Regions from separate parts of the Peribacillus sp. FSL P2-0133 genome, predicted to be linked through region 1. Evidence: riboswitches for the same ligand, from Rfam matches in the RefSeq annotation. Region 1 holds a riboswitch; each other region holds the start of a gene.
The links. Region 1 has a riboswitch for lysine ahead of dapA (4-hydroxy-tetrahydrodipicolinate synthase). Riboswitches for the same ligand answer to the same signal wherever they lie in the genome.
Positions count from the first base shown of each region.

Region 2: it holds a riboswitch for lysine, as region 1 does, so the genes downstream of both, MKY17_RS26140 (amino acid permease) here and dapA (4-hydroxy-tetrahydrodipicolinate synthase) in region 1, are expected to answer to the same signal.
Region 3: it holds a riboswitch for lysine, as region 1 does, so the genes downstream of both, MKY17_RS20155 (aspartate kinase) here and dapA (4-hydroxy-tetrahydrodipicolinate synthase) in region 1, are expected to answer to the same signal.

Region 1 covers NZ_CP150254.1:3,241,820-3,248,415, forward strand. Annotated here, with positions in the region: gene MKY17_RS15420 (metallophosphoesterase) at 1-1,053, opposite strand, end outside; gene MKY17_RS15425 (DUF2690 domain-containing protein) at 1,538-1,954, shown strand; gene MKY17_RS15430 (hypothetical protein) at 2,101-2,301, opposite strand; lysine riboswitch at 2,829-3,007, shown strand; gene dapA (4-hydroxy-tetrahydrodipicolinate synthase) at 3,142-4,038, shown strand; gene MKY17_RS15440 (Lrp/AsnC family transcriptional regulator) at 4,722-5,192, opposite strand; gene MKY17_RS15445 (DMT family transporter) at 5,446-6,360, shown strand; partial or broken gene MKY17_RS15450 (DNA alkylation repair protein) at 6,540-6,596, opposite strand, start outside.
Region 2 covers NZ_CP150254.1:5,387,624-5,394,219, reverse strand. Annotated here, with positions in the region: gene MKY17_RS26150 (Ger(x)C family spore germination protein) at 1-229, shown strand, start outside; gene MKY17_RS26145 (alpha-glucosidase) at 315-1,994, shown strand; gene MKY17_RS26140 (amino acid permease) at 2,034-3,485, opposite strand; lysine riboswitch at 3,582-3,767, opposite strand; gene MKY17_RS26135 (LacI family DNA-binding transcriptional regulator) at 4,020-4,982, opposite strand; gene MKY17_RS26130 (zinc ABC transporter substrate-binding protein) at 5,692-6,596, shown strand, end outside.
Region 3 covers NZ_CP150254.1:4,185,932-4,192,527, forward strand. Annotated here, with positions in the region: gene sdhA (succinate dehydrogenase flavoprotein subunit) at 1-1,730, opposite strand, end outside; gene MKY17_RS20145 (succinate dehydrogenase cytochrome b558 subunit) at 1,801-2,409, opposite strand; gene MKY17_RS20150 (YslB family protein) at 2,793-3,263, shown strand; gene MKY17_RS20155 (aspartate kinase) at 3,326-4,558, opposite strand; lysine riboswitch at 4,647-4,823, opposite strand; gene uvrC (excinuclease ABC subunit UvrC) at 4,885-6,596, opposite strand, start outside.

The DNA.
Region 1 (6,596 bases):
ATTTAAACTTTTTAGTGTCGATTTTTCTTTTACAATCGAAGCCTTGTCTTTAACTGCAAAAACCGGTGGTAACTGATCTCGATCGTCTGTATATTTAAAGTTATTTTTTTTAGAAGGATTTTTGATTACCCATGGTTTTCCTGTCCAATCGTCTTTATGAAAGTCACGTTTTTTAAGGACAACTTCATTATTATAAACTTCTACAATCATACCTTGACTAATATCCCGATATCCTTCAGGATGAAACCCTTGAAGTTTGCCCGGCTCTAATTCCAAATAACTTACAGAAGACGTGCCTACAGACGTAAAGTCTTTTTGATGAATCGTTCTAGGGTCTTCAAGTGGATAATGAGAATGGCCTGAAAATGTAATAACCTGTGGATGTTTCTTTAATGTATCATATAAAAGTTCTTTATTTTCCTGAGTTCCCCATAAGTCACTTCCATACACAGTGCCTTTAATGTGTTGATGAAGAAAAACAAAGATTGGTTGGTCCGGATTCTCTTTTTCTGCTGCAGCTAACTTTTCGCCTAGCCAGTTAATTTGATTAACAGAATATAAACCATGCGTATTACCATTTTCCGGACTTAACGTAATAAAATCATATCCATTTACTTTTTTATGATAGTAAAGAGAATCCATTCCTGTTTTCTCGAGAAAACGATCTTGTGCTTTTTCTACTGAAAGTCCATTCCAATAATCATGGTTTCCCATTGTAAACATGGATTGGACATCCCCTTGTTTCTTCTCATTATAAATGGAGAAAAACTTATCATATTCAGTAGCGTATCCATAGTCCGTTAAATCCCCAACGACAACAAAAGCATCCTGTTTAGGCGCAGCTTTGTTTAATTGATCCATGGCTGTTCTAAACTTGTTCATATCAGCAGATGATCCATCATCTATATGTACATCACTGATTACAGGAAAAACGAGCTCCGGTTTACGTTTATTATCTGAATTTGAAGATTCCGAGAATGCTTGTACATTTGATAAAGATGTTGTTAATCCTACAGTTACAACTGTCAACATTGCAGCAAATTTATTTTTCACTTTCAAAATCAATTCCTCCTATTTATCGTTTAGCCGCTTTAATTATGTAAGTATTTTGCAAAAAGACAAATATCCTCCTCATTTTTAAATTTTTATGTGGTTTACCAATTTAAATAGTAACTTTACATTATTAATAAAATATTAGTTCAGTGTAATTTAAATATTAATAAATCAAAAAATACCTATGGCCAATAATCCTCCGTTCACTTAAATTGATTCTGGAGGAAAACTTAAGATAATTTTTCGCTTGTAGTAATGAATTGCCATTGCTTGATGTGAATGGGGAACTATCCCTTAACTACGTAGTTATCCGGGTTATAGTAATATTTATATATATGGTAAATGATTCCAAAGTACATAGAAATACCAATTTTCATATGGTAAAGTCGAGAAGAAGGAAAGGAGAGAGGTTATTATAAAAAAATTATTAAATATTGTGATGGTAATAACGCTTGTCTTTGGACTGTTTTTTGCGATTGGACCGATGAATAAAGCATTTGCCTTGTCCTACGATAATACAAACCCTTATTCGACAGGTTGTGCTTCTAAAAGCCCAATCACTTATGAAACGGAATATATTTATAAAAACGGTGTGAAAATTGGATATGTGCAGCTAAAAGGAAGTGCGTATTGTCATACGGCGTGGGGTTACTTAAAGTTTTATTCGGCTGCTCCTTACGATTATTATGCAAATGTTTGGGTTGACAGTTTTAATGGCAAGACCAAGAGAGCATTTACAAGTTGTGCTAGTTCCGGTGGTAACGGATGGATAATGAAAGGCCAGACATCCTGTTATACTGCACAATTATGGAATTTAGATCCGTATAATGCTTTGGCCAAAGCAGGTATTTATTCTTCAAGCGGGGCTCTCATTATTTCTGCGAACACTGGTCGTTATTAATGCAAACTTCCTGTTAACGACTTTTCTCGGTGGAATTGCGTTTTGGGCAACTTTCCTCAGTTTTCCTAATTAGTACAGTCCATTTCGCAGTTCAATGCCTGATCAATTTTCTTTGTTAACAATCCCACGGATCTTAATGGATTTTATCATTCCAGCTCATGGATTTGGAACGACGTATGCTGTTTATACGTACTCGTTCCAATCCTGAATGGAATGGAAGCACCAAGTAGTTCAATAAGTTTAATCTTGTTGGCTACGGATTTATTTCCATTTTCAGCAACATACTCGCTGGTAAAATTGCCAGCTACAATGCTGTCGAACTCCTCCGGTTTTTTTCCCTCGTGCAAGCAATTGCTTCTGATCAGTTTTTATTGGACGAAAGATAATTTTATCTTTGGATAGGTTGTTAACATTAGCTTGATGTCATTAATGGCCATCCCTTTTCAATTTATTATGATAGTATAATTGAATCAATGGAGTCCTCCTTAAATTGAAGCGATCCGTTTTCTTGCTTCCCAAACGTCACGGATTTTCATATCTTTTCTTTCCTTTGTTAGTTTTATATTTATCATGTTGTCCTCCCCACCTTGATCATTATTCTAAGGATTCATAAGATAAATACTAATTATCTATAAGATATATCAATTGTAAAACTGACTATAAAAGAGTGAAACTTTTCATACAGTTTGTTTTATAAAACTATTAATGTTGAGATTACATAATACTAAAAAAGAAAAATCCAGCCCCTATACCGTATCCATTTTCATTGATTATCCATGTATTCTAAAAAAATATTTTAAATTGGCCTTGCAATAATAAGGATTCCTTGTTATATTACAGTCAATTAAATATTTTCTTACTTCATACTTTTTGAAGTGAGGATAGAGGAGCAAAGACCATTAGTACACATTTTGAGGAGAATGAGATCCTATGACTATTGTGGAAAGGGGAATTTGCCGAAGCGGAAAGAATCTCATGTTCTTGAAGCTGGTTCTGCTATTGAATAAATGCAGGACTGTCATATAGGAAACTATATGGAGGGCTATCTTATGCGCGGAAACATTTTTTTGATAAATATTGTTTCTACTGCAGCAGCGAATCCTCGTTGTTGCTTTTTTGCGTTTACTCCTGAATGGCCCAAACCACCTCTGAATTTTTTAAAAAATTATACAAAAGGGTGTGAAGTTATGAATTTTGGCCAAGTTTTAACCGCAATGGTTACCCCGTTTAATCATAATGATGAGGTTGATTTTAATGCTACGAGAACTTTAGTAGATTATTTAATTGCTAATGGTTCTGATGGATTAGTAATAGCTGGTACAACTGGAGAGTCTCCTACATTAACTGAAGAAGAGAAAGTCGATTTATTCAAAATTGTTGTAGAATTTGTTGATGGAAGAGTTCCAGTCATAGCTGGAACTGGCTCAAATAACACGAAGGCTTCTATCAGCTTAACAAAACAAGCAGAGGCAGCAGGAGTCGACGGAATCATGCTCGTTACCCCATATTATAACAAGCCGTCTCAAGAAGGATTATTTCAGCACTTTAGTGCTATTGCCCATTCAACATCATTGCCGGTAATGCTTTATAATATCCCAGGACGAAGTGTTGTGAACATGTCAGTGGAGACGATTGTTAGCCTCTCAAAAATCAACAATATTGTGGCAGTAAAAGAGGCAAGTGGTGACTTAGATGCCATGGCACAAATCATAAGCAAGACAACTAGCGATTTTACATTGTACAGCGGCGATGATGGGTTAACACTACCGGTTTTAGCCATCGGTGGAACAGGCATTGTTTCGGTTGCTTCACACATAATTGGTAATGAAATGCAAGAAATGATCAATAGCTTTAAAAATGGTGATGTCCATGGTGCTGCCACTGCACATCGTAACCTTCTTCCAATTATGAAGGCATTATTTGCTGCACCAAGCCCAGCGCCGGTAAAATCAGCATTAAATATGCGGGGGTTAAATGTTGGAGGTGTCCGCTTACCATTGGTCCCTTTAAACTATGAAGAAAAAAGTGCACTACAAATAGCTCTTCAACCGAGTAACGCAGAAGCAATTTTGTTAAGTAATTAAACTTTATGTTTCATTAAGCGAGTCTTCAATACCGATTTTCTGATTAAAAATCATAATAAACGGGAGAAATTAAAAAAAGCAGTGCAACTCCGAAAGAAGTGTACTGCTTTTTAATCGATGCACGGCTCAGTGCTTAAACTAGTTGAGCATATAATGATTTTATAAGATTAAGGGCAAAAGGAGAATTTACATTTTCAAGAAAAATATATGGTGCATCAAGTAGGAATTTTAAATTTTTCAAATTTTCTATAGCAATGATTTAATCGGGGATTGATCATAAGCTTAGTATTTCTAGTGATGTTGATATGTAATTATTGAAAGACAGAGTCGTTCCTTATTATCCAATCTATAATCCTCCTTAACAAAATCAAAAGACGTTCAAAATTTTGAGCGAACATTATAGTTCAAATTAAAAATGGATTTATATCTACTCAAATAACTTGATAATGAATAAATAGCCTATGTTCTTTTTTAGCAAAGGCTATTTTTTTTGACAAGTTTTTTTATCCAACCCCTTTTTTCTCATGGCCTGAAGTTGCGGTCCTTCATTTTGATCCATGCTGCAGATTTGTATGTTTCCAAATTTAAGGACTTCATTTTTTTATTCCTTCTTCTACTTTTCTCTCTCTTGTTCTATCAAAAAACGTTCGTAAAAGTGTACTTTTACGAACGGGACTTTTTTTCTATATGGGTAAAACTGTTGAATATTTAATTTCTCTGAGAGCTAGGCTAGTTTGAATTCTTGTTATGCCTAGTTTATTTAGCTTTCTAATAAATATTTCTAATTCCTTCCGATCTTTGTTAGCCACTTTTAAAAGATAATCATACTCACCTGTTAAACAATGGCACTCTAATACTTCTGACATAGAAGCTAATGCCTTCTCCAAAACTTCCAGTTTTTCAGCTTGATGTATATTCGTACTCATAAAAATAAAACATAATAAATCAAAACCTAGCTTCTCCTGGTTTAAAATTGCTACTTGTCCATTAATAAATCCTTCATTTTCCAAACGTTTTATCCTTGAATGTATAGCTGGTGGAGATAACTTGACACGCTTTGCAAGCTCAGTATTGCTTAATTGTGCATCCTTTTGTAGTAAATCTAAAATTTGAATATCAACATTATCTAGAACCTTGCTTACGATAGATTCCACTTATAGTCACTCCTTTTACAATTGTTCCAAAAACAGTATCATCCCAATAGCAAAACTTAATTTAATTCTGTATATCAGTAATATTTTTTATTATTATTTTAAGTTTCTTCTATTATACAAAATAATATATAAAGTAACGAACTATAATGTTAAAATTAGCAGTAATTAATTATGAAAATTGAAATGTCATTGTGCACAATGGCTTCGATCTTTTTTCACTTAAACTGTGAAAGCTGAAAAGGAGCAAAAAGATATGCAGTATTATTATTTTTCGTTATTACTTTTAACAAGTTTATTATGGGGCGGGAACTTTGTCGTAGGAAAATCGCTTGTCGGTCATGCTTCTCCGATGACTTTGACGAGTTTAAGGTGGATCATTGCTATTAGTTGTCTTTTGCCAATTGTATGGTGGAAAGAAAGAAAGATATTTCCCCCTCGAACTGCAATCCTTCCTTTATTTTTGATGGGAATTACTGGTGTGGTTCTATTTAATCTTTTACAATTTGCAGCATTAGAGAAAACATCCGCCACTAATGTTGGATTAATATCAACATTAAACATGATTTCAATTGCTGTTTTTTCATTTTTCCTTTTAAAAGAAAGAATTAATATTCTACAAATGTTTTCTATGTTTTTTTCGCTTATTGGCGTAATACTTGTACTTTCAAAAGGAAATATTGATCTATTTCTTTCATTGCGATTTAATACAGGTGATTTATATATGATGGCTGCTGTATGCGTTTGGGGAATATATTCCGTTTGTAGCAAATGGGCCATGATAACAACTACACCCATGATGTCTACATTATATTCTGGTATATTTGGACTTATAGTCCTTCTTCCGTTTAATTTTTCTAATTTTACAGTGTCTAATATAAATACTTCTTTCATCCAATCTATTTTATATACAGGCGTTATCTCAACAGTAGCATGTATGGTACTTTGGAACATTGGTGTACAAAAATTAGGTACAACAACATCAGGTATTTTCTTGAATTTTAATCCTATTTTCACTGCAATTTTAGCCTTTCTATTATTAGGTGAAAAAATGACGTGGGTACAAGGAATTGGTAGTGGTATTGTGATTATAGGCTGTTATTTGTTCTCACATTTTAAAGCGAAAGTGATTTTTAAAAAGAATTCTAGACAATCGCAGATTCAAGCATGATTTTTTTCAAAGTCTATAAACGTAATATCTCTCGTGATTAATTTTCTATATATACATTAAAGCCTGATCCAAGGTGGATACAGGCTCGTTTGTTCAAAAACTTTCCGGATAAAATATGTAAGATGTCAAAATTGGCACTTTTTTCGTTTAAAACCAAGCCTTCCTTTATCGACTTCTTTTTAAATACTTTCGTAAGCATTTAGAAAACTGCTTTTTTTCTTGTCCCGTTTGACTTC
Region 2 (6,596 bases), 2.1 Mb from region 1:
GGTCGACCTGAATAAAATAGAGGCCAGGGCCGAGCATGTCATTGGGGAAAAATTAAATGAGATGGTGACCATGTTTCAGGAGAACAATATCGATCCGATTGCAATCGGTGATTACGCTAAAAGTAAAACAAGAAATTTCGATCAGAGGCATTGGGAGAAGGCATATCCCTATATTCCAATCGAGGTGGATCTTGATATTGAAATGATTCAAACGGGAATAGCTGAATAAAAGTAGAATATTCTGAAGTTTCCCCTTTTATAATAGGGGTATTGGTGTAATGATTATATCAATGCGGCTAAAGAGGGGGAAAGACATGGACAAAGCATGGTGGAAAGAGGCAGTTGTGTATCAAGTGTATCCAAGGAGTTTTATGGATAGTGATGGAGATGGGATAGGGGATATAAACGGGATCTTGATGAAACTCGATTATTTACAAGAGCTGGGTGTGAACGTGATATGGCTATCCCCTGTTTATCAATCTCCCAATGATGACAATGGGTACGATATCAGTGATTATAAATCAATCATGACTGAATTCGGGACCATGTCCGATTTCGATAGGTTGTTGAAGGCGGTTCATGAACGTGGAATGAAGGTCATGATGGACCTGGTGGTCAACCATTCTTCAGATGAACACCCTTGGTTCAAGGAATCACGATCTTCAAAAGATAATCCGAAACGTGATTATTATATTTGGAAACCTGGCAGGAATGGAAAAGAACCGAATAATTGGGAGTCCATTTTTAAAGGTTCAGCATGGGAATATGATGAGGGAACCGATGAATATTATTTACATTTATTCAGCAGGAAACAACCGGATTTAAACTGGGAGAACCCTAAGCTCCGTGAAGAGATCTACAGCATCATGACTTGGTGGCTGGATAAGGGTGTCGATGGCTTCCGGATGGATGTCATCAACTTCCTTTCGAAAGATCAAAGCTATTCAGATGGAGCCGTTCATCATGAGAAACAGCATGGCGATGGAAGCCCCTTTTTCCTGAATGGCCCGCGCATACATGAGTTTTTGCAGGAAATCAATCAACGGACACTTTCTGGACATGACGTGATTACGGTTGGGGAGATGCCAGGCGTCACACCGGAGGAGGCGCAATTGTTCACAGGTAAAGATCGTGGTGAGCTACATATGGTCTTTCAATTCGAACATATGGATTTGGGGAGCGGACCAGCAGGGAAATGGAGTAATGATAAGTGGAAGCTTACCGATTTAAAGCGAATTCTTTCCAAGTGGCAGACTGGTTTGGAGGGGGATGGCTGGAACAGTTTATACTGGAACAATCATGATCAGCCCCGGATTGTCTCAAGGTTTGGTAATGATGGAAAGTATCGTATTGAAAGCGCAAAGATGCTTGCAGCTTGTCTTCATATGCTTCAAGGGACACCTTATATATATCAAGGGGAAGAGCTGGGCATGACCAATGTTGCATTTGAAAGCATCGATGATTACCGGGATATCGAAACATTGAATTCATATGACGAACTCGTCAATTCACATGGCTGGTCAAAAGAGCGGATGATGTCAGCCATCCACGCCCGCAGCAGGGATAATGCGAGGACACCGATTCAGTGGAATGACTCCCGGAACGCGGGATTCACGAAAGGGACGCCTTGGATTAAGGTTAATCCCAATTTCCCCGTGATTAATGCAGAAAAAGCCTATAATGATCCGAATTCCATTTTTCATTTTTATAAAAAGCTTATCCAATTACGCAAGAAACATGAAGTCGTCGTTTATGGCCGTTTTGAACTGCTATGGCCGGATGATGAACGAATATTTGCCTACACGAGATCGTTTGAAGATGAAAGGCTTTTGGTTCTATGCAACTTTAGAGAAGAGCAGGCCTCCTATACTTTGCCTGAAGAACTGCATGCATATTCAGCCACAAGGCTGATCGGCAATTATGGGCAGGAGGAAGAAGGAATCTCCAGCAAACCTCTGCGTCCATATGAATGCCGTGTTTATCATTTGAAATGAAAAAAGGACCTGTTCTCCTTAGAACAGGTCCTTTGTGTATTATTTTGATTTAAGGTCACATTCCTCTAGGGGAATGATTTTCGTTTTATGCTTGATTTTATAGCCGAACCAAAGGACGAAAAATAAAATTAAGCCAATGTAGGAAACAAACATTGAATTCCAGTCGATCCCATCGCTGCTGAAAGCTTGATAGCCTTGTCCGATGATAATGATAATACAAAGGACAAGTGCGAATATAGGCCCGAATGGGAAGCCTTTTGCCCGGAATGGTAAATCATTCATATCAAGGCCTTGAGCTACGTAAGCTTTGCGGAACCGATAATGGGCAATCGCAATCCCGACCCAGGTGACGAATCCCGCCATGCCTGAAGCGTTCAATAACCAGATATAAACGACGCCATCACCGAAAAATGAAGCTAAGAATGCAACGCAGCCTACTAAAGAAGTCACGATAAGTGCATTCACGGGTACCCCTCTTTTATCTAACTTGCCTAGGAATTTCGGTGCTTTCCCATCACGTGCCAAGTCCCATAGCATACGGGTTGAAGCGTACATGCCAGAGTTACCGGCAGAGAGTACGGATGATAGAATGATCGCGTTCATGATGGATGCAGCAAATGCAAGGCCGGCCCGTTCAAATACAAGCGTGAATGGACTTACGGCAACATCTTCACTCAATAAACGTGAATCGGTAAACGGAATGATCATTCCAATTACAAAAATGGCAAGGATATAGAATAAGATGATGCGCCAGAAAACGGATCTGATCGCTTTTGGGATATTTTTTTCTGGATCCTCACTTTCACCAGCAGTCACTCCAAGCAATTCCGTTCCTTGGAATGAAAAGCCGGCAGCCATGAATACGCCCAGGATCGTGAAGAACCCTCCGTTAAAGGGACCTTCGCCCATTGTGAAATTGGAAAAACCAATTGGGTCTTTCCCACCCATGATTCCGAGAATGATCAGAACACCCGTGATCAAGAAAATGATGACTGTCACGACTTTGATCATGGCAAACCAGAACTCTGTTTCCCCGAAACCTTTAACTGACATGTAATTGATAAGAAACATAGTGATTAACGCAATGGCACTCCAGATAAATGAAGGGCTATCCGGGAACCAGAACTTCATAATTAAGACAACGGCAGCCAATTCAGCGGCAATGGTGATTGCCCAGTTATACCAGTAGTTCCAACCAATCGCAAAACCGAAAGACGGATCGACGAATTTGGATGCATAGACACGGAACGAACCGGCCACTGGCATGAACGCTGCCATTTCTGCAAGACTTGTCATTAAGTAATAAACCATGATGCCGATGACCGCGTATGCCACCAAAGCACCGCCGGGACCGGCTGAATGAATGGCCCCGCCACTTGCTAAAAATAAACCTGTTCCAATCGTTCCACCTAATGAAATCATCATTAAATGACGCGCTTTCAGGCTCCTTTTCAGTTCAGTAGGGCTTGATGGTGATTGTGAATTTGACAATTGATGTTACACTCCTTTTTATTGGAAGGGAACGAAAAATAAAAAAACAGCAGTCGAAAAAGATCGACGGCTGTTTATAATAAACCCGTTTATCCTTCCGAAGATAGCTCCCCACGCTTTTTTGAAAAAACGTGACAGTGGTGTTCCTGTTCGGTAACACCGCCAGCGAGAATATACATGGAATATACCCTAACTTCGGCAACTTATCCTTTCAAACGGAGTCTTGAATTTTCCAGAATCTCGTCCGTTTTACTTTTATAAGCTGCAGCCTCTAACTCATCGGTAAATGAGGAAGTATTCAATTTTCTAAAATCGTTGCGTCAGCTTGTAAGTGACGTCGGACGATAGTGCTCATGAAATTCATTCAATCGCAATAGATTGCTAGTAATTGAGTAAACTTTACTATATCAAAATTATAAAATAATCTCATGAATATCGCAATGATTATTTTATGTGGTTATTTTTTCCTAGTTAATGAATGATGGGCAAGGAAGATTTTAATTGACGATATACCAAAATAAAGCAATGTGATAACTAAACGGTCCTCCTTTTTATAAGGGCGTAGTCCAGTTTTACATGTTTGACCACTTCAGGATTCTCAAATAGGTCCACTGCCATTTTCCCAATCCATTCCAGCGGTAAGGAAATGGTCGTGATGTCGAGCATTTCACTCAGGCTATCATTATTGAAACCGAGAATGGCCACATCTTCCGGGACCCTTATACCCGATTTCTTAGCGGTAAGAATGAAGCCTGCCGCCGTGTCATCATTCGTGATGATGATGGCTTCAGGTTTATCTATCATCGAATTCCATTCCTGAAACAATTGTTCACCGTCTTTGATGTGATAACTGCCTTCAAACAGCCATTCTTTATTGTTTATCAGTTGATGTTTACTCATGATATCGTTAAAGGCCTTTGTACGATGGGAACTATTTCTGCTCTTTTTACGGCCGAGGCTGTATCCGATTTTCTTATATCCTTTAGCAATCACGTACTCAAGGGCACAGGAGAAAGCTGCATAATGATCAATGCTGATGGATGAGAATTCAGCCTGGGCTGTATCCTCACATAAAATAATCGGTCCGTATTTTTGATAATCCAAAAGGATTTTCATTTCCGAAATCCTTGAACAAACGATAATGCCATCGAGCTGCTTCATTTGCAGCATATTAAAAGCCTCGATTTCTTTCTCTCTGTCATAGTTTGTTTGAAAGATGACGATATGACAGCCAATTGCATTTGCCTGTTTAGTGATTCCGTTAACGATTGCCCCGTAATATGGGTGATTGTTGAAGGGGATGATTATGCCGATAAGATTTGTTTTACCTTTAGAAAGATGAATGGCATTTATGTTTCTCGTATAATTCAAACGATCGATGGCTTCTAAGACGCTCTTTCTTTTATCGGGGCTTACATATGGATGATCATTCAATACACGGGACACTGTTGAGACAGATACACCGGCACATTGAGCTATTTCTTTAATATTTGTCATGGTATCACCGTTTTTTCTTTTTTTATATTGTACAGTATGAAACCCATTTCAGGGCAAGAGAACAGTGCGGGGCTGCTGAAGATTTCTTCAAATAAGGTCTTGTTCTGGTATGGGTTTCATCCTTTAAGATTGTTTTAAGTCTTAGAGGAGGAGGAGATCATGATGTTCCAAACTTTAATCACCCTTTTTGTGCTTTGCGGAATCGAATTGGGATTTGCTTACTTGGCAATTTCCTTGAAAAAATGAGTGGCAATGCACATGGAATGCGTGAAATCCGCGTTTACTCGTGAATTTTGGCACTTTACTCGTGAAATTCACACATTTACTCGTGAATTTTGGCACTTTACTCGTAAAATCCGCGCATTTACTCGTGAATTTCACACCGTCCCGAAATAGCCCCCATAGTTTATATTCACCATTAAGACCCCACAATATAATATAACTTCAGCGTTAGTTTCATGTACGGAATGACTGACTGTCAGGAAGCTCCCTAGTGGAGCTTCCTGACAGTTTTTTGCTGTGTGTAAAAGTCATTGTCCTTTTTTGAAATGTTTGAAAAAATAGTTTCACTTTTTTTGTATATTTGTGTATAGTATAAAATAAGTTGTGCGCGGGAAACTTTTTAGCCTTTACGACAATGTAAAAAATTTACACTTAATTTTGCGTATGGCAAACTATTTTAGAAAGATGAAAAAGGGAGGGAATATGGATGGGTTTTCTGAAATCTATTGGGAGCGTGCTTGCTGCATTGCTGATTTTAACGGGGTGCGGCAATGATACGGTCGAAAGTGATAAAGGCAATGGTAAGTTGAATGTCGTTGCAACAACGGGAATGATTGGAGATTTGGTTGAGAATATCGGCGGTAAACATGTCGAGGTCACCAGTTTAATGGGTCCGGGAGTCGACCCCCATCTATATAAAGCGACGCAGGGTGATGTTAAGAAACTGGATTCGGCTGATATGATTTTTTATAACGGTGTGCACCTTGAAGGGAAAATGACGGATATATTTGAAATGATGAGCAAGGATAAACCGACGATTGCCGTAACGGAGGACTTCAAGGAGAACCAACTTCGCAAAGTGAGTGCAACGGAACATGATCCCCACGTATGGTTCGATGTAAAGCTTTGGATCGTTGCGGCGGAGGCAGTTAAGAAAGAATTGATTGCCAATGATCCGGACCATGAAGCAGAGTTTCGTGAAAATTATGAAGAGTACGTCCTGCAATTGGAGGAACTTGATAAATATGTTCAAGACGAAATTAATAAAATACCAAAAGATCAACGGGTGCTCGTTACGGCACATGATGCTTTTGGGTACTACGGTCAGTCTTACGGACTTGACGTAAGAGGTCTCCAAGGGATCAATACATTATCGGAATATGGATCAAAAGATGTGACGGACATGCGGAATTATCTTGTGGAGAACAAAATTAAAGCGATTTTCATTGAGTCAAGTGTACCAAGGAAGGCCATCGAGGCTGTCATTCAAGGAGCAGGTAAGCAGGGGCACAAGGTGGAAATCGGCGGTGAATTGTTCTCGGATGCCATGGGTGAAAAAGGGACGGAAGAAGGAACGTATATCGGAATGGTCCGTCATAATACCGACACAAT
Region 3 (6,596 bases), 940 kb from region 1:
CGTTTACGCGGTGCGATCAGTGATACATCAATATCTTCATAATGGAATTCAGGTGCTTGATCCAAGCCTTTGAATGTTGCCATAGTAGTTTTCATGAATTCCTCATCATTACGTTCCGGGAAATCAGGTTTGTAATGCGCTCCGCGGCTTTCGTCACGGTTTAACGCACCAATTGTGATTACACGAGCCAATTGCATCATGTTTTGCAGCTGTCTAGTGAATGCTGCTCCTTGGTTACTCCATTTTGCCGTGTCATTGATGTTAATTTTCTTGTAACGTTCCATCAGCTCAAGAATCTTGTTATCCGTTTCTTTCAGCTTGTCATTGTAACGAACTACAGTAACATGCTGTGTCATCCACTCACCAAGTTCTTTGTGAAGGATGTACGCATTTTCGTTACCATCAAGAGACATGACTTCATTCCATTTCTCCTGTTCTTGTTTTTCGTACCCTTCATACAATGAAGAAGGAATGGATTCTGAAGTTTTATCAAGGCCTTCAATATAATTAACGGCATTCGGTCCAGCGACTGAACCACCATAGATTGCAGAAAGAAGTGAGTTCGCACCAAGACGGTTACCGCCATGTTGTGAGTAATCACACTCACCTGCAGCGAATAAACCTTTGATGTTAGTCATTTGGTCATAATCCACCCAAAGTCCGCCCATAGAATAGTGAACGGCAGGGAAAATTTTCATTGGAACTTTACGAGGATCTTCACCCATGAATTTCTCGTAGATTTCAATGATTCCGCCAAGTTTTATATCAAGTAATTTAGGATCTTTATGTGATAGATCCAGGTAAACCATGTTTTCTCCATTTATGCCAAGCTTCATGTTCATACATACGTCGAAGATTTCACGAGTCGCGATATCACGAGGTACAAGATTACCATAAGCAGGGTATTTTTCTTCAAGGAAATACCAAGGTTTTCCGTCTTTATATGTCCAGATACGTCCACCTTCACCACGAGCGGATTCACTCATCAGACGAAGTTTGTCATCTCCAGGGATTGCTGTCGGGTGAATTTGAATGAACTCACCATTTGCATAATTTACACCTTGTTGATAAACGATGGAAGCTGCTGATCCTGTATTGATCATTGAGTTAGTTGATTTACCGAAAATGATTCCAGGGCCGCCGCTTGCCATGATGACTGCGTCGCCAGGGAATGATTTGATTTCCATTGAAGTCAGGTTTTGAGCTACGATACCGCGTGCTGTTTGCTCATCATCGATAACAGCTCCAAGGAATTCCCAGCCTTCATATTTCGTTACAAGGCCTTCAACTTCATAACGGCGAACCTGCTCGTCCAATGCGTAAAGTAATTGCTGACCAGTTGTTGCACCAGCGAATGCTGTACGGCTATGTTGAGTACCACCGAAACGACGGAAATCAAGAAGACCTTCCGGAGTACGGTTGAACATTACACCCATACGGTCAAACATGTGGATGATCGATGGTGCTGCTTCGCACATCGCTTTAACCGGCGGTTGGTTAGCCAAGAAATCTCCGCCATAAACTGTATCGTCGAAGTGGATGTATGGAGAATCCCCTTCACCTTTTGTATTTACTGCCCCGTTGATTCCGCCTTGGGCACAAACTGAGTGAGAGCGTTTAACAGGCACTAAAGAAAATAAATCAACCTGTTGTCCCAGCTCTGCTGCTTTGATCGTAGCCATTAATCCAGCTAGACCTCCACCAACGATAACTATTTTACCTTTACCCAATTCTGTCACTCCCTTATTTCCATTAGCCAAGCTATGTTTTTCCTAATACTTATAAATGAACTCTATCTTCTTATACGAAAGCGAAAATTGCGCTAACCCCTACATAAGAAAGAAGAACGAAAACGATCAAAGTAACGTAAGTCATGATTTTTTGCGATTTTGGTGATACTGTCAGACCCCAGCTCACTGCAAATGACCATAATCCATTAGAGAAGTGGAAAATTGTCGAAATGACCCCAACTAAATAAAATGCAATCATAAATGGATTAGAGAAAATCTCTGCCATCATGTCAAAGTCAACCTCTGCACCTAATGCTGCTTGAATTCTAGTTGACCAAACATGCCAAACAAGGAAAATCAACGTAATGATTCCGCTTAGACGTTGTAAAAAGAACATCCAATTCCGGAAAAATCCAAATCTACCCAAATTGTTTTTAGCCGTAAACGCGATATAAATCCCGTAAACTGCATGATAAATCAAAGGTAAGAAAATGATGAAGATTTCCAAGAAATAACGAAACGGTATGCTTTCTAAGAAATGTGCTGCTGAATTAAATGATTCCGGTCCCTTTGTTGCCATATAGTTGGTAACTAAATGTTCCAACAAGAACAGCCCGATCGGAATAACTCCAAGTAGTGAATGAAGCCTGCGATTCCCAAACTCACGATTTTTTGCCACTAAGTGCCCCCCCTTAATTTGTGAAAAATCATGCAAAGATAATCTGGTGGCTACCTTTTATCTCCGCGTGAAAATATAGTATAGAGTCAGAAAACTCCTCTATACTCCCTTTACAATTATGTGACATGTCCATTTTACTCCTGACTTCTATGTGCGTCAAGAAAACGGATACAAGAAATCTCTTTTTCAGAATAGATTTTTTTGGATTAAATTGTCTATTTTTTATCTGTCAAGTATATATTTTGGAGAAATTATTAATTAATCTATTAATATCTCGGAATAATTTCTCATTTTTTTCCAATTGTTATTTAAATAAATAAAAAACAGTATAATTTGCAAAAGAAATACGTTTATAATAGATTTACAGAAAGAGGCGATAAATTATGAAAAAAAATATTGCTGCTGCGATAGAAGAAGAGATTCATACTGAAGAAATTCAAACTGAAGAATTCAAAGTTCCAGCTTTCGGGTACGAATTAATCAGAGAAGTTCTATTGAGCGATATTCTCGGAAAAGATTCTAATCAAATCCTCTATTGGGCAGGTAAACAATTAGCAAGAAAATTCCCATTGAATGGCGATCAGGAAGTTATTGAATTTTTCCAAAGCGCTGGATGGGGCAATCTGGAAATCTTGAAATATACGAAACACGAGATGGAATTATCCCTGACGGGTGAAATAATCAGCCGCCGCCTGGATTTACACCCTGATTGTCACTTCCAGCTTGAAGCCGGTTTCCTTGCCGAGCAGTTTTCACTGCAAAAAAAATTCCTCAGCGAATCAACGGAAGAAATCAAACGCCGCGCAAAAAAAGTGATATTCACCATCCAATGGGATCCCAGAGATCCAATCTAATGAGCCCTTAAAACAGACTTACCCTTTTACCGGAAGTCTGTTTTTTATTGGACTCCTGAGACTTAAGCTAGCACATTTACATGCTGACCAAGTTTAAATGCTTCATGAAGAGATTCAACCGCCTTCACCATTTCCTTTTCATTGACGACAGTCGAAACTTTAATTTCCGATGTGCTGACCATTTTCACCTGGATGCCTGTATTGGCCATCACTTCAAACATCTCGGCAGCCACTCCGGGATTGGATACCATACCAGATCCGACGATGGACACTTTGGCCAACCCGCTCTCCGTTTCGACCCGGTCGAATCCCAATCGTTCTTTATTATTTTCCAGCACGATCAAGGCCGCTTCCGTATCTTCACTTTTTGTGGAAAAAGATAGATTGGTCGTATCCTCGGCGGTCATGCTTTGAATGATGATGTCCACATTAATCCGGTTTTTCGCAAGTGTCGTGAAGATTGTGGATAATGCACCAAGTGATTGGGGCAAACCATAAATTGTGACCCTCGTAATACTGTCTTCAAAAGCAATGCCGCGTACAATTAAGTTTTCTTCCATAGTTGCTTCCTCCTCAATGATCGTTCCTGATTCTCTCTCCATGCTTGAACGGACTTCAAGCGGAATTTGATAATTTTTTGCATATTCGACAGCCCTTGGATGAAGGACGCCCGCCCCCAGGGTGGCAAGTTCCAGCATTTCATCGTAAGAAATGGATTGGAGCTTTCGCGCGCCTTTTATGTAGCGTGGATCCGTTGTGAAAACACCCGTTACATCCGTATAAATATCGCATCTATCCGCATTCAGCGCTGCAGCGATGGCAACCGCCGTCGTATCGGAACCGCCTCGCCCCAAGGTAGTGATTTCCCCATTTACATCGTTACCCTGGAAACCGGCCACGACCACTATTTTCTTCTCTTGAAGCTGAGCTTGAATCCTTGAAGCATCGATGTTTAAAATCCGGGCATTCCCATGAACGGATTCCGTTTGCATTCCAGCCTGCCAGCCAGTATACGAAATGGCTTCATGTCCTTCTTCAATCAATGCCATCGTTAACAGGGAAATCGTTACCTGTTCCCCAGTAGTCAATAGCATATCCATTTCCCTTTTGCTCGGGGTTCCGGAAATATCACGGGCCATGGAAACCAATTGGTCCGTCGTTTTTCCCATTGCTGAAACAACGACGACTACCTCATTTCCATTCTCCGCTTCCTCGATTACCCGATTGGCAACATTTTTGATTTTTTCTACGCTACCGACGGATGTTCCGCCGAATTTTTGAACGATTAATGCCATCCTCATGCACCCTCTCTACTTTTTAGGCAATAAAAAAAGCAATGAGAAATATCTCATTGCTGTGATCACATATCTAATACTGTAAACACAGTGAGATAGCTCTCCAGGGTATAAACCCTGACAATCCGCCATTTATTAAATGTCGGACCAGGAAAACAAGGTATGAGTCTTGTCTTCCTTCGGCGTCATCCCCTTTCAAAACCTTTCATGGAAGCTCATACTTCTCCAGGTTTTTACTCTTGAATTCCGCACCTCTATCAGCACTTTTAAGTTGTCTAGTTAAAAATTCCTTTTAATCATAGCATAGTGATTCATCGGTAGCAAGATTATTCTTGTAATTTTCTAACGATTCCCTCGGCTACCCCTTTTGGCATACCAGCTTCCATGATTTCCTCGACTGTTGCCTCTTTGATTTTCTTCAATGATCCAAAATGCCTTAATAATTGCTTCCTTCGTTTTTCCCCTACTCCTGGAATATCATCAAGCTGGGAGTGAACCGCATTTTTCCCGCGTAGCTGGCGATGAAAAGTAATCGCGAACCGATGCACTTCATCCTGAATTCTTTGCAATAGGTAAAATTCCTGGCTCCGTGAATCAAGAGGTACGATTTCAAGAGGATTTCCGATCATCAATTGCGATGTCCTATGCTTTTCATCCTTAATGAGGCCTGAAAGCGGAATATCAAGGCCCAATTCATTTTCCAAAATATCCCGAACGGCTTCGACATGTCCCTTTCCGCCATCAATGATGATCAAGTCCGGAAGCGGCAGCCCTTCTTTCAATACTCGTGAATACCTTCTTCTGACCACTTCACGCATCGATTCATAATCATCAGGTCCCTGGACCGTCTTGATCTTATATTTTCGGTACTCTCTTTTTTCCGGCTTCCCATCAATGAACACGACTAAAGCGGAAACAGGGTCACTTCCCTGGATATTGGAGTTATCGAAAGCTTCAATTCGATGCGGGGTGTAGATACCCAGTTGGTTCCCGAGGTTTTCCACCGCATTGATCGTTCTTTCTTCATCCCTCTCAATCAAAGAGAATTTTTCCTGAAGGGCGATGGAGGCATTTTTATTCGCCAAATTAAGCATGTCTTTTTTCGCTCCCCTTTTGGGATGAATCGTTTTGACCCCAAGCAGCCCTTCGGCCATTTCGGCATCCACTGATTCAGGCAGCAAGATTTCCTTTGGTTTAAAATGGTTCGTAATCTCGTAAAACTGACCTAGGAATGTGAGAAGTTCCTGTTCGGGTTCATCGTAGACCGGAAAAAGTGAAACATCCCTTTCTATTAATTTACCCTGCCGGACAAAAAATACCTGAACGCACATCCAGCCTTTATCATAGGCAAAGCCAAATACATCCCTGTCGATGAAATCGGTCGTCATCATTTTTTGCTTCTCCATCGTAATATCAATGTGGGCAATCTTGTCACGGAACTCCTTGGCCCTCTCGAAATCGAGCTCTTCTGATGCCAATAGCATTTTTTCAGTCAGTTCTTTTTTTATTTCAGTATGCCCGCCGTTCAAGAACCGGTTGATATCATCCACCATTTTTTTATATTCCTGTTCCTCTACTTCATATACACACGGGGCCAGGCACTGGCCAAGATGATAGTAGAGACAAACGCGATCCGGTAAAGTATTGCATTTTCTTAGGGGATAGATGCGGTCGAGCAATTTCTTCGTTTCGTTAGCAGCAAATGCATTCGGATAAGGACCGAAATATTTCCCTTTGTCTTTTTTTACTTTTCGCGTAATGATTAGACGTGGGTGGCGTTCCGCAGTCAGCTTGATGAAAGGATACGTCTTATCATCCTTTAGCATGACATTATATTTTGGGTCATGTTTTTTGATTAAGTTCAACTCTAAAATTAGAGCCTCGATATTGGAAGAGGTGACGATGTATTCGAAATCCTCAATCTCATTCACGAGCCGAAATGTTTTTCCATCATGAGATCCCGTAAAATAAGAACGGACACGATTTTTCAACACCTTCGCTTTGCCTACATATATGATCGTTCCCTGACGATCTTTCA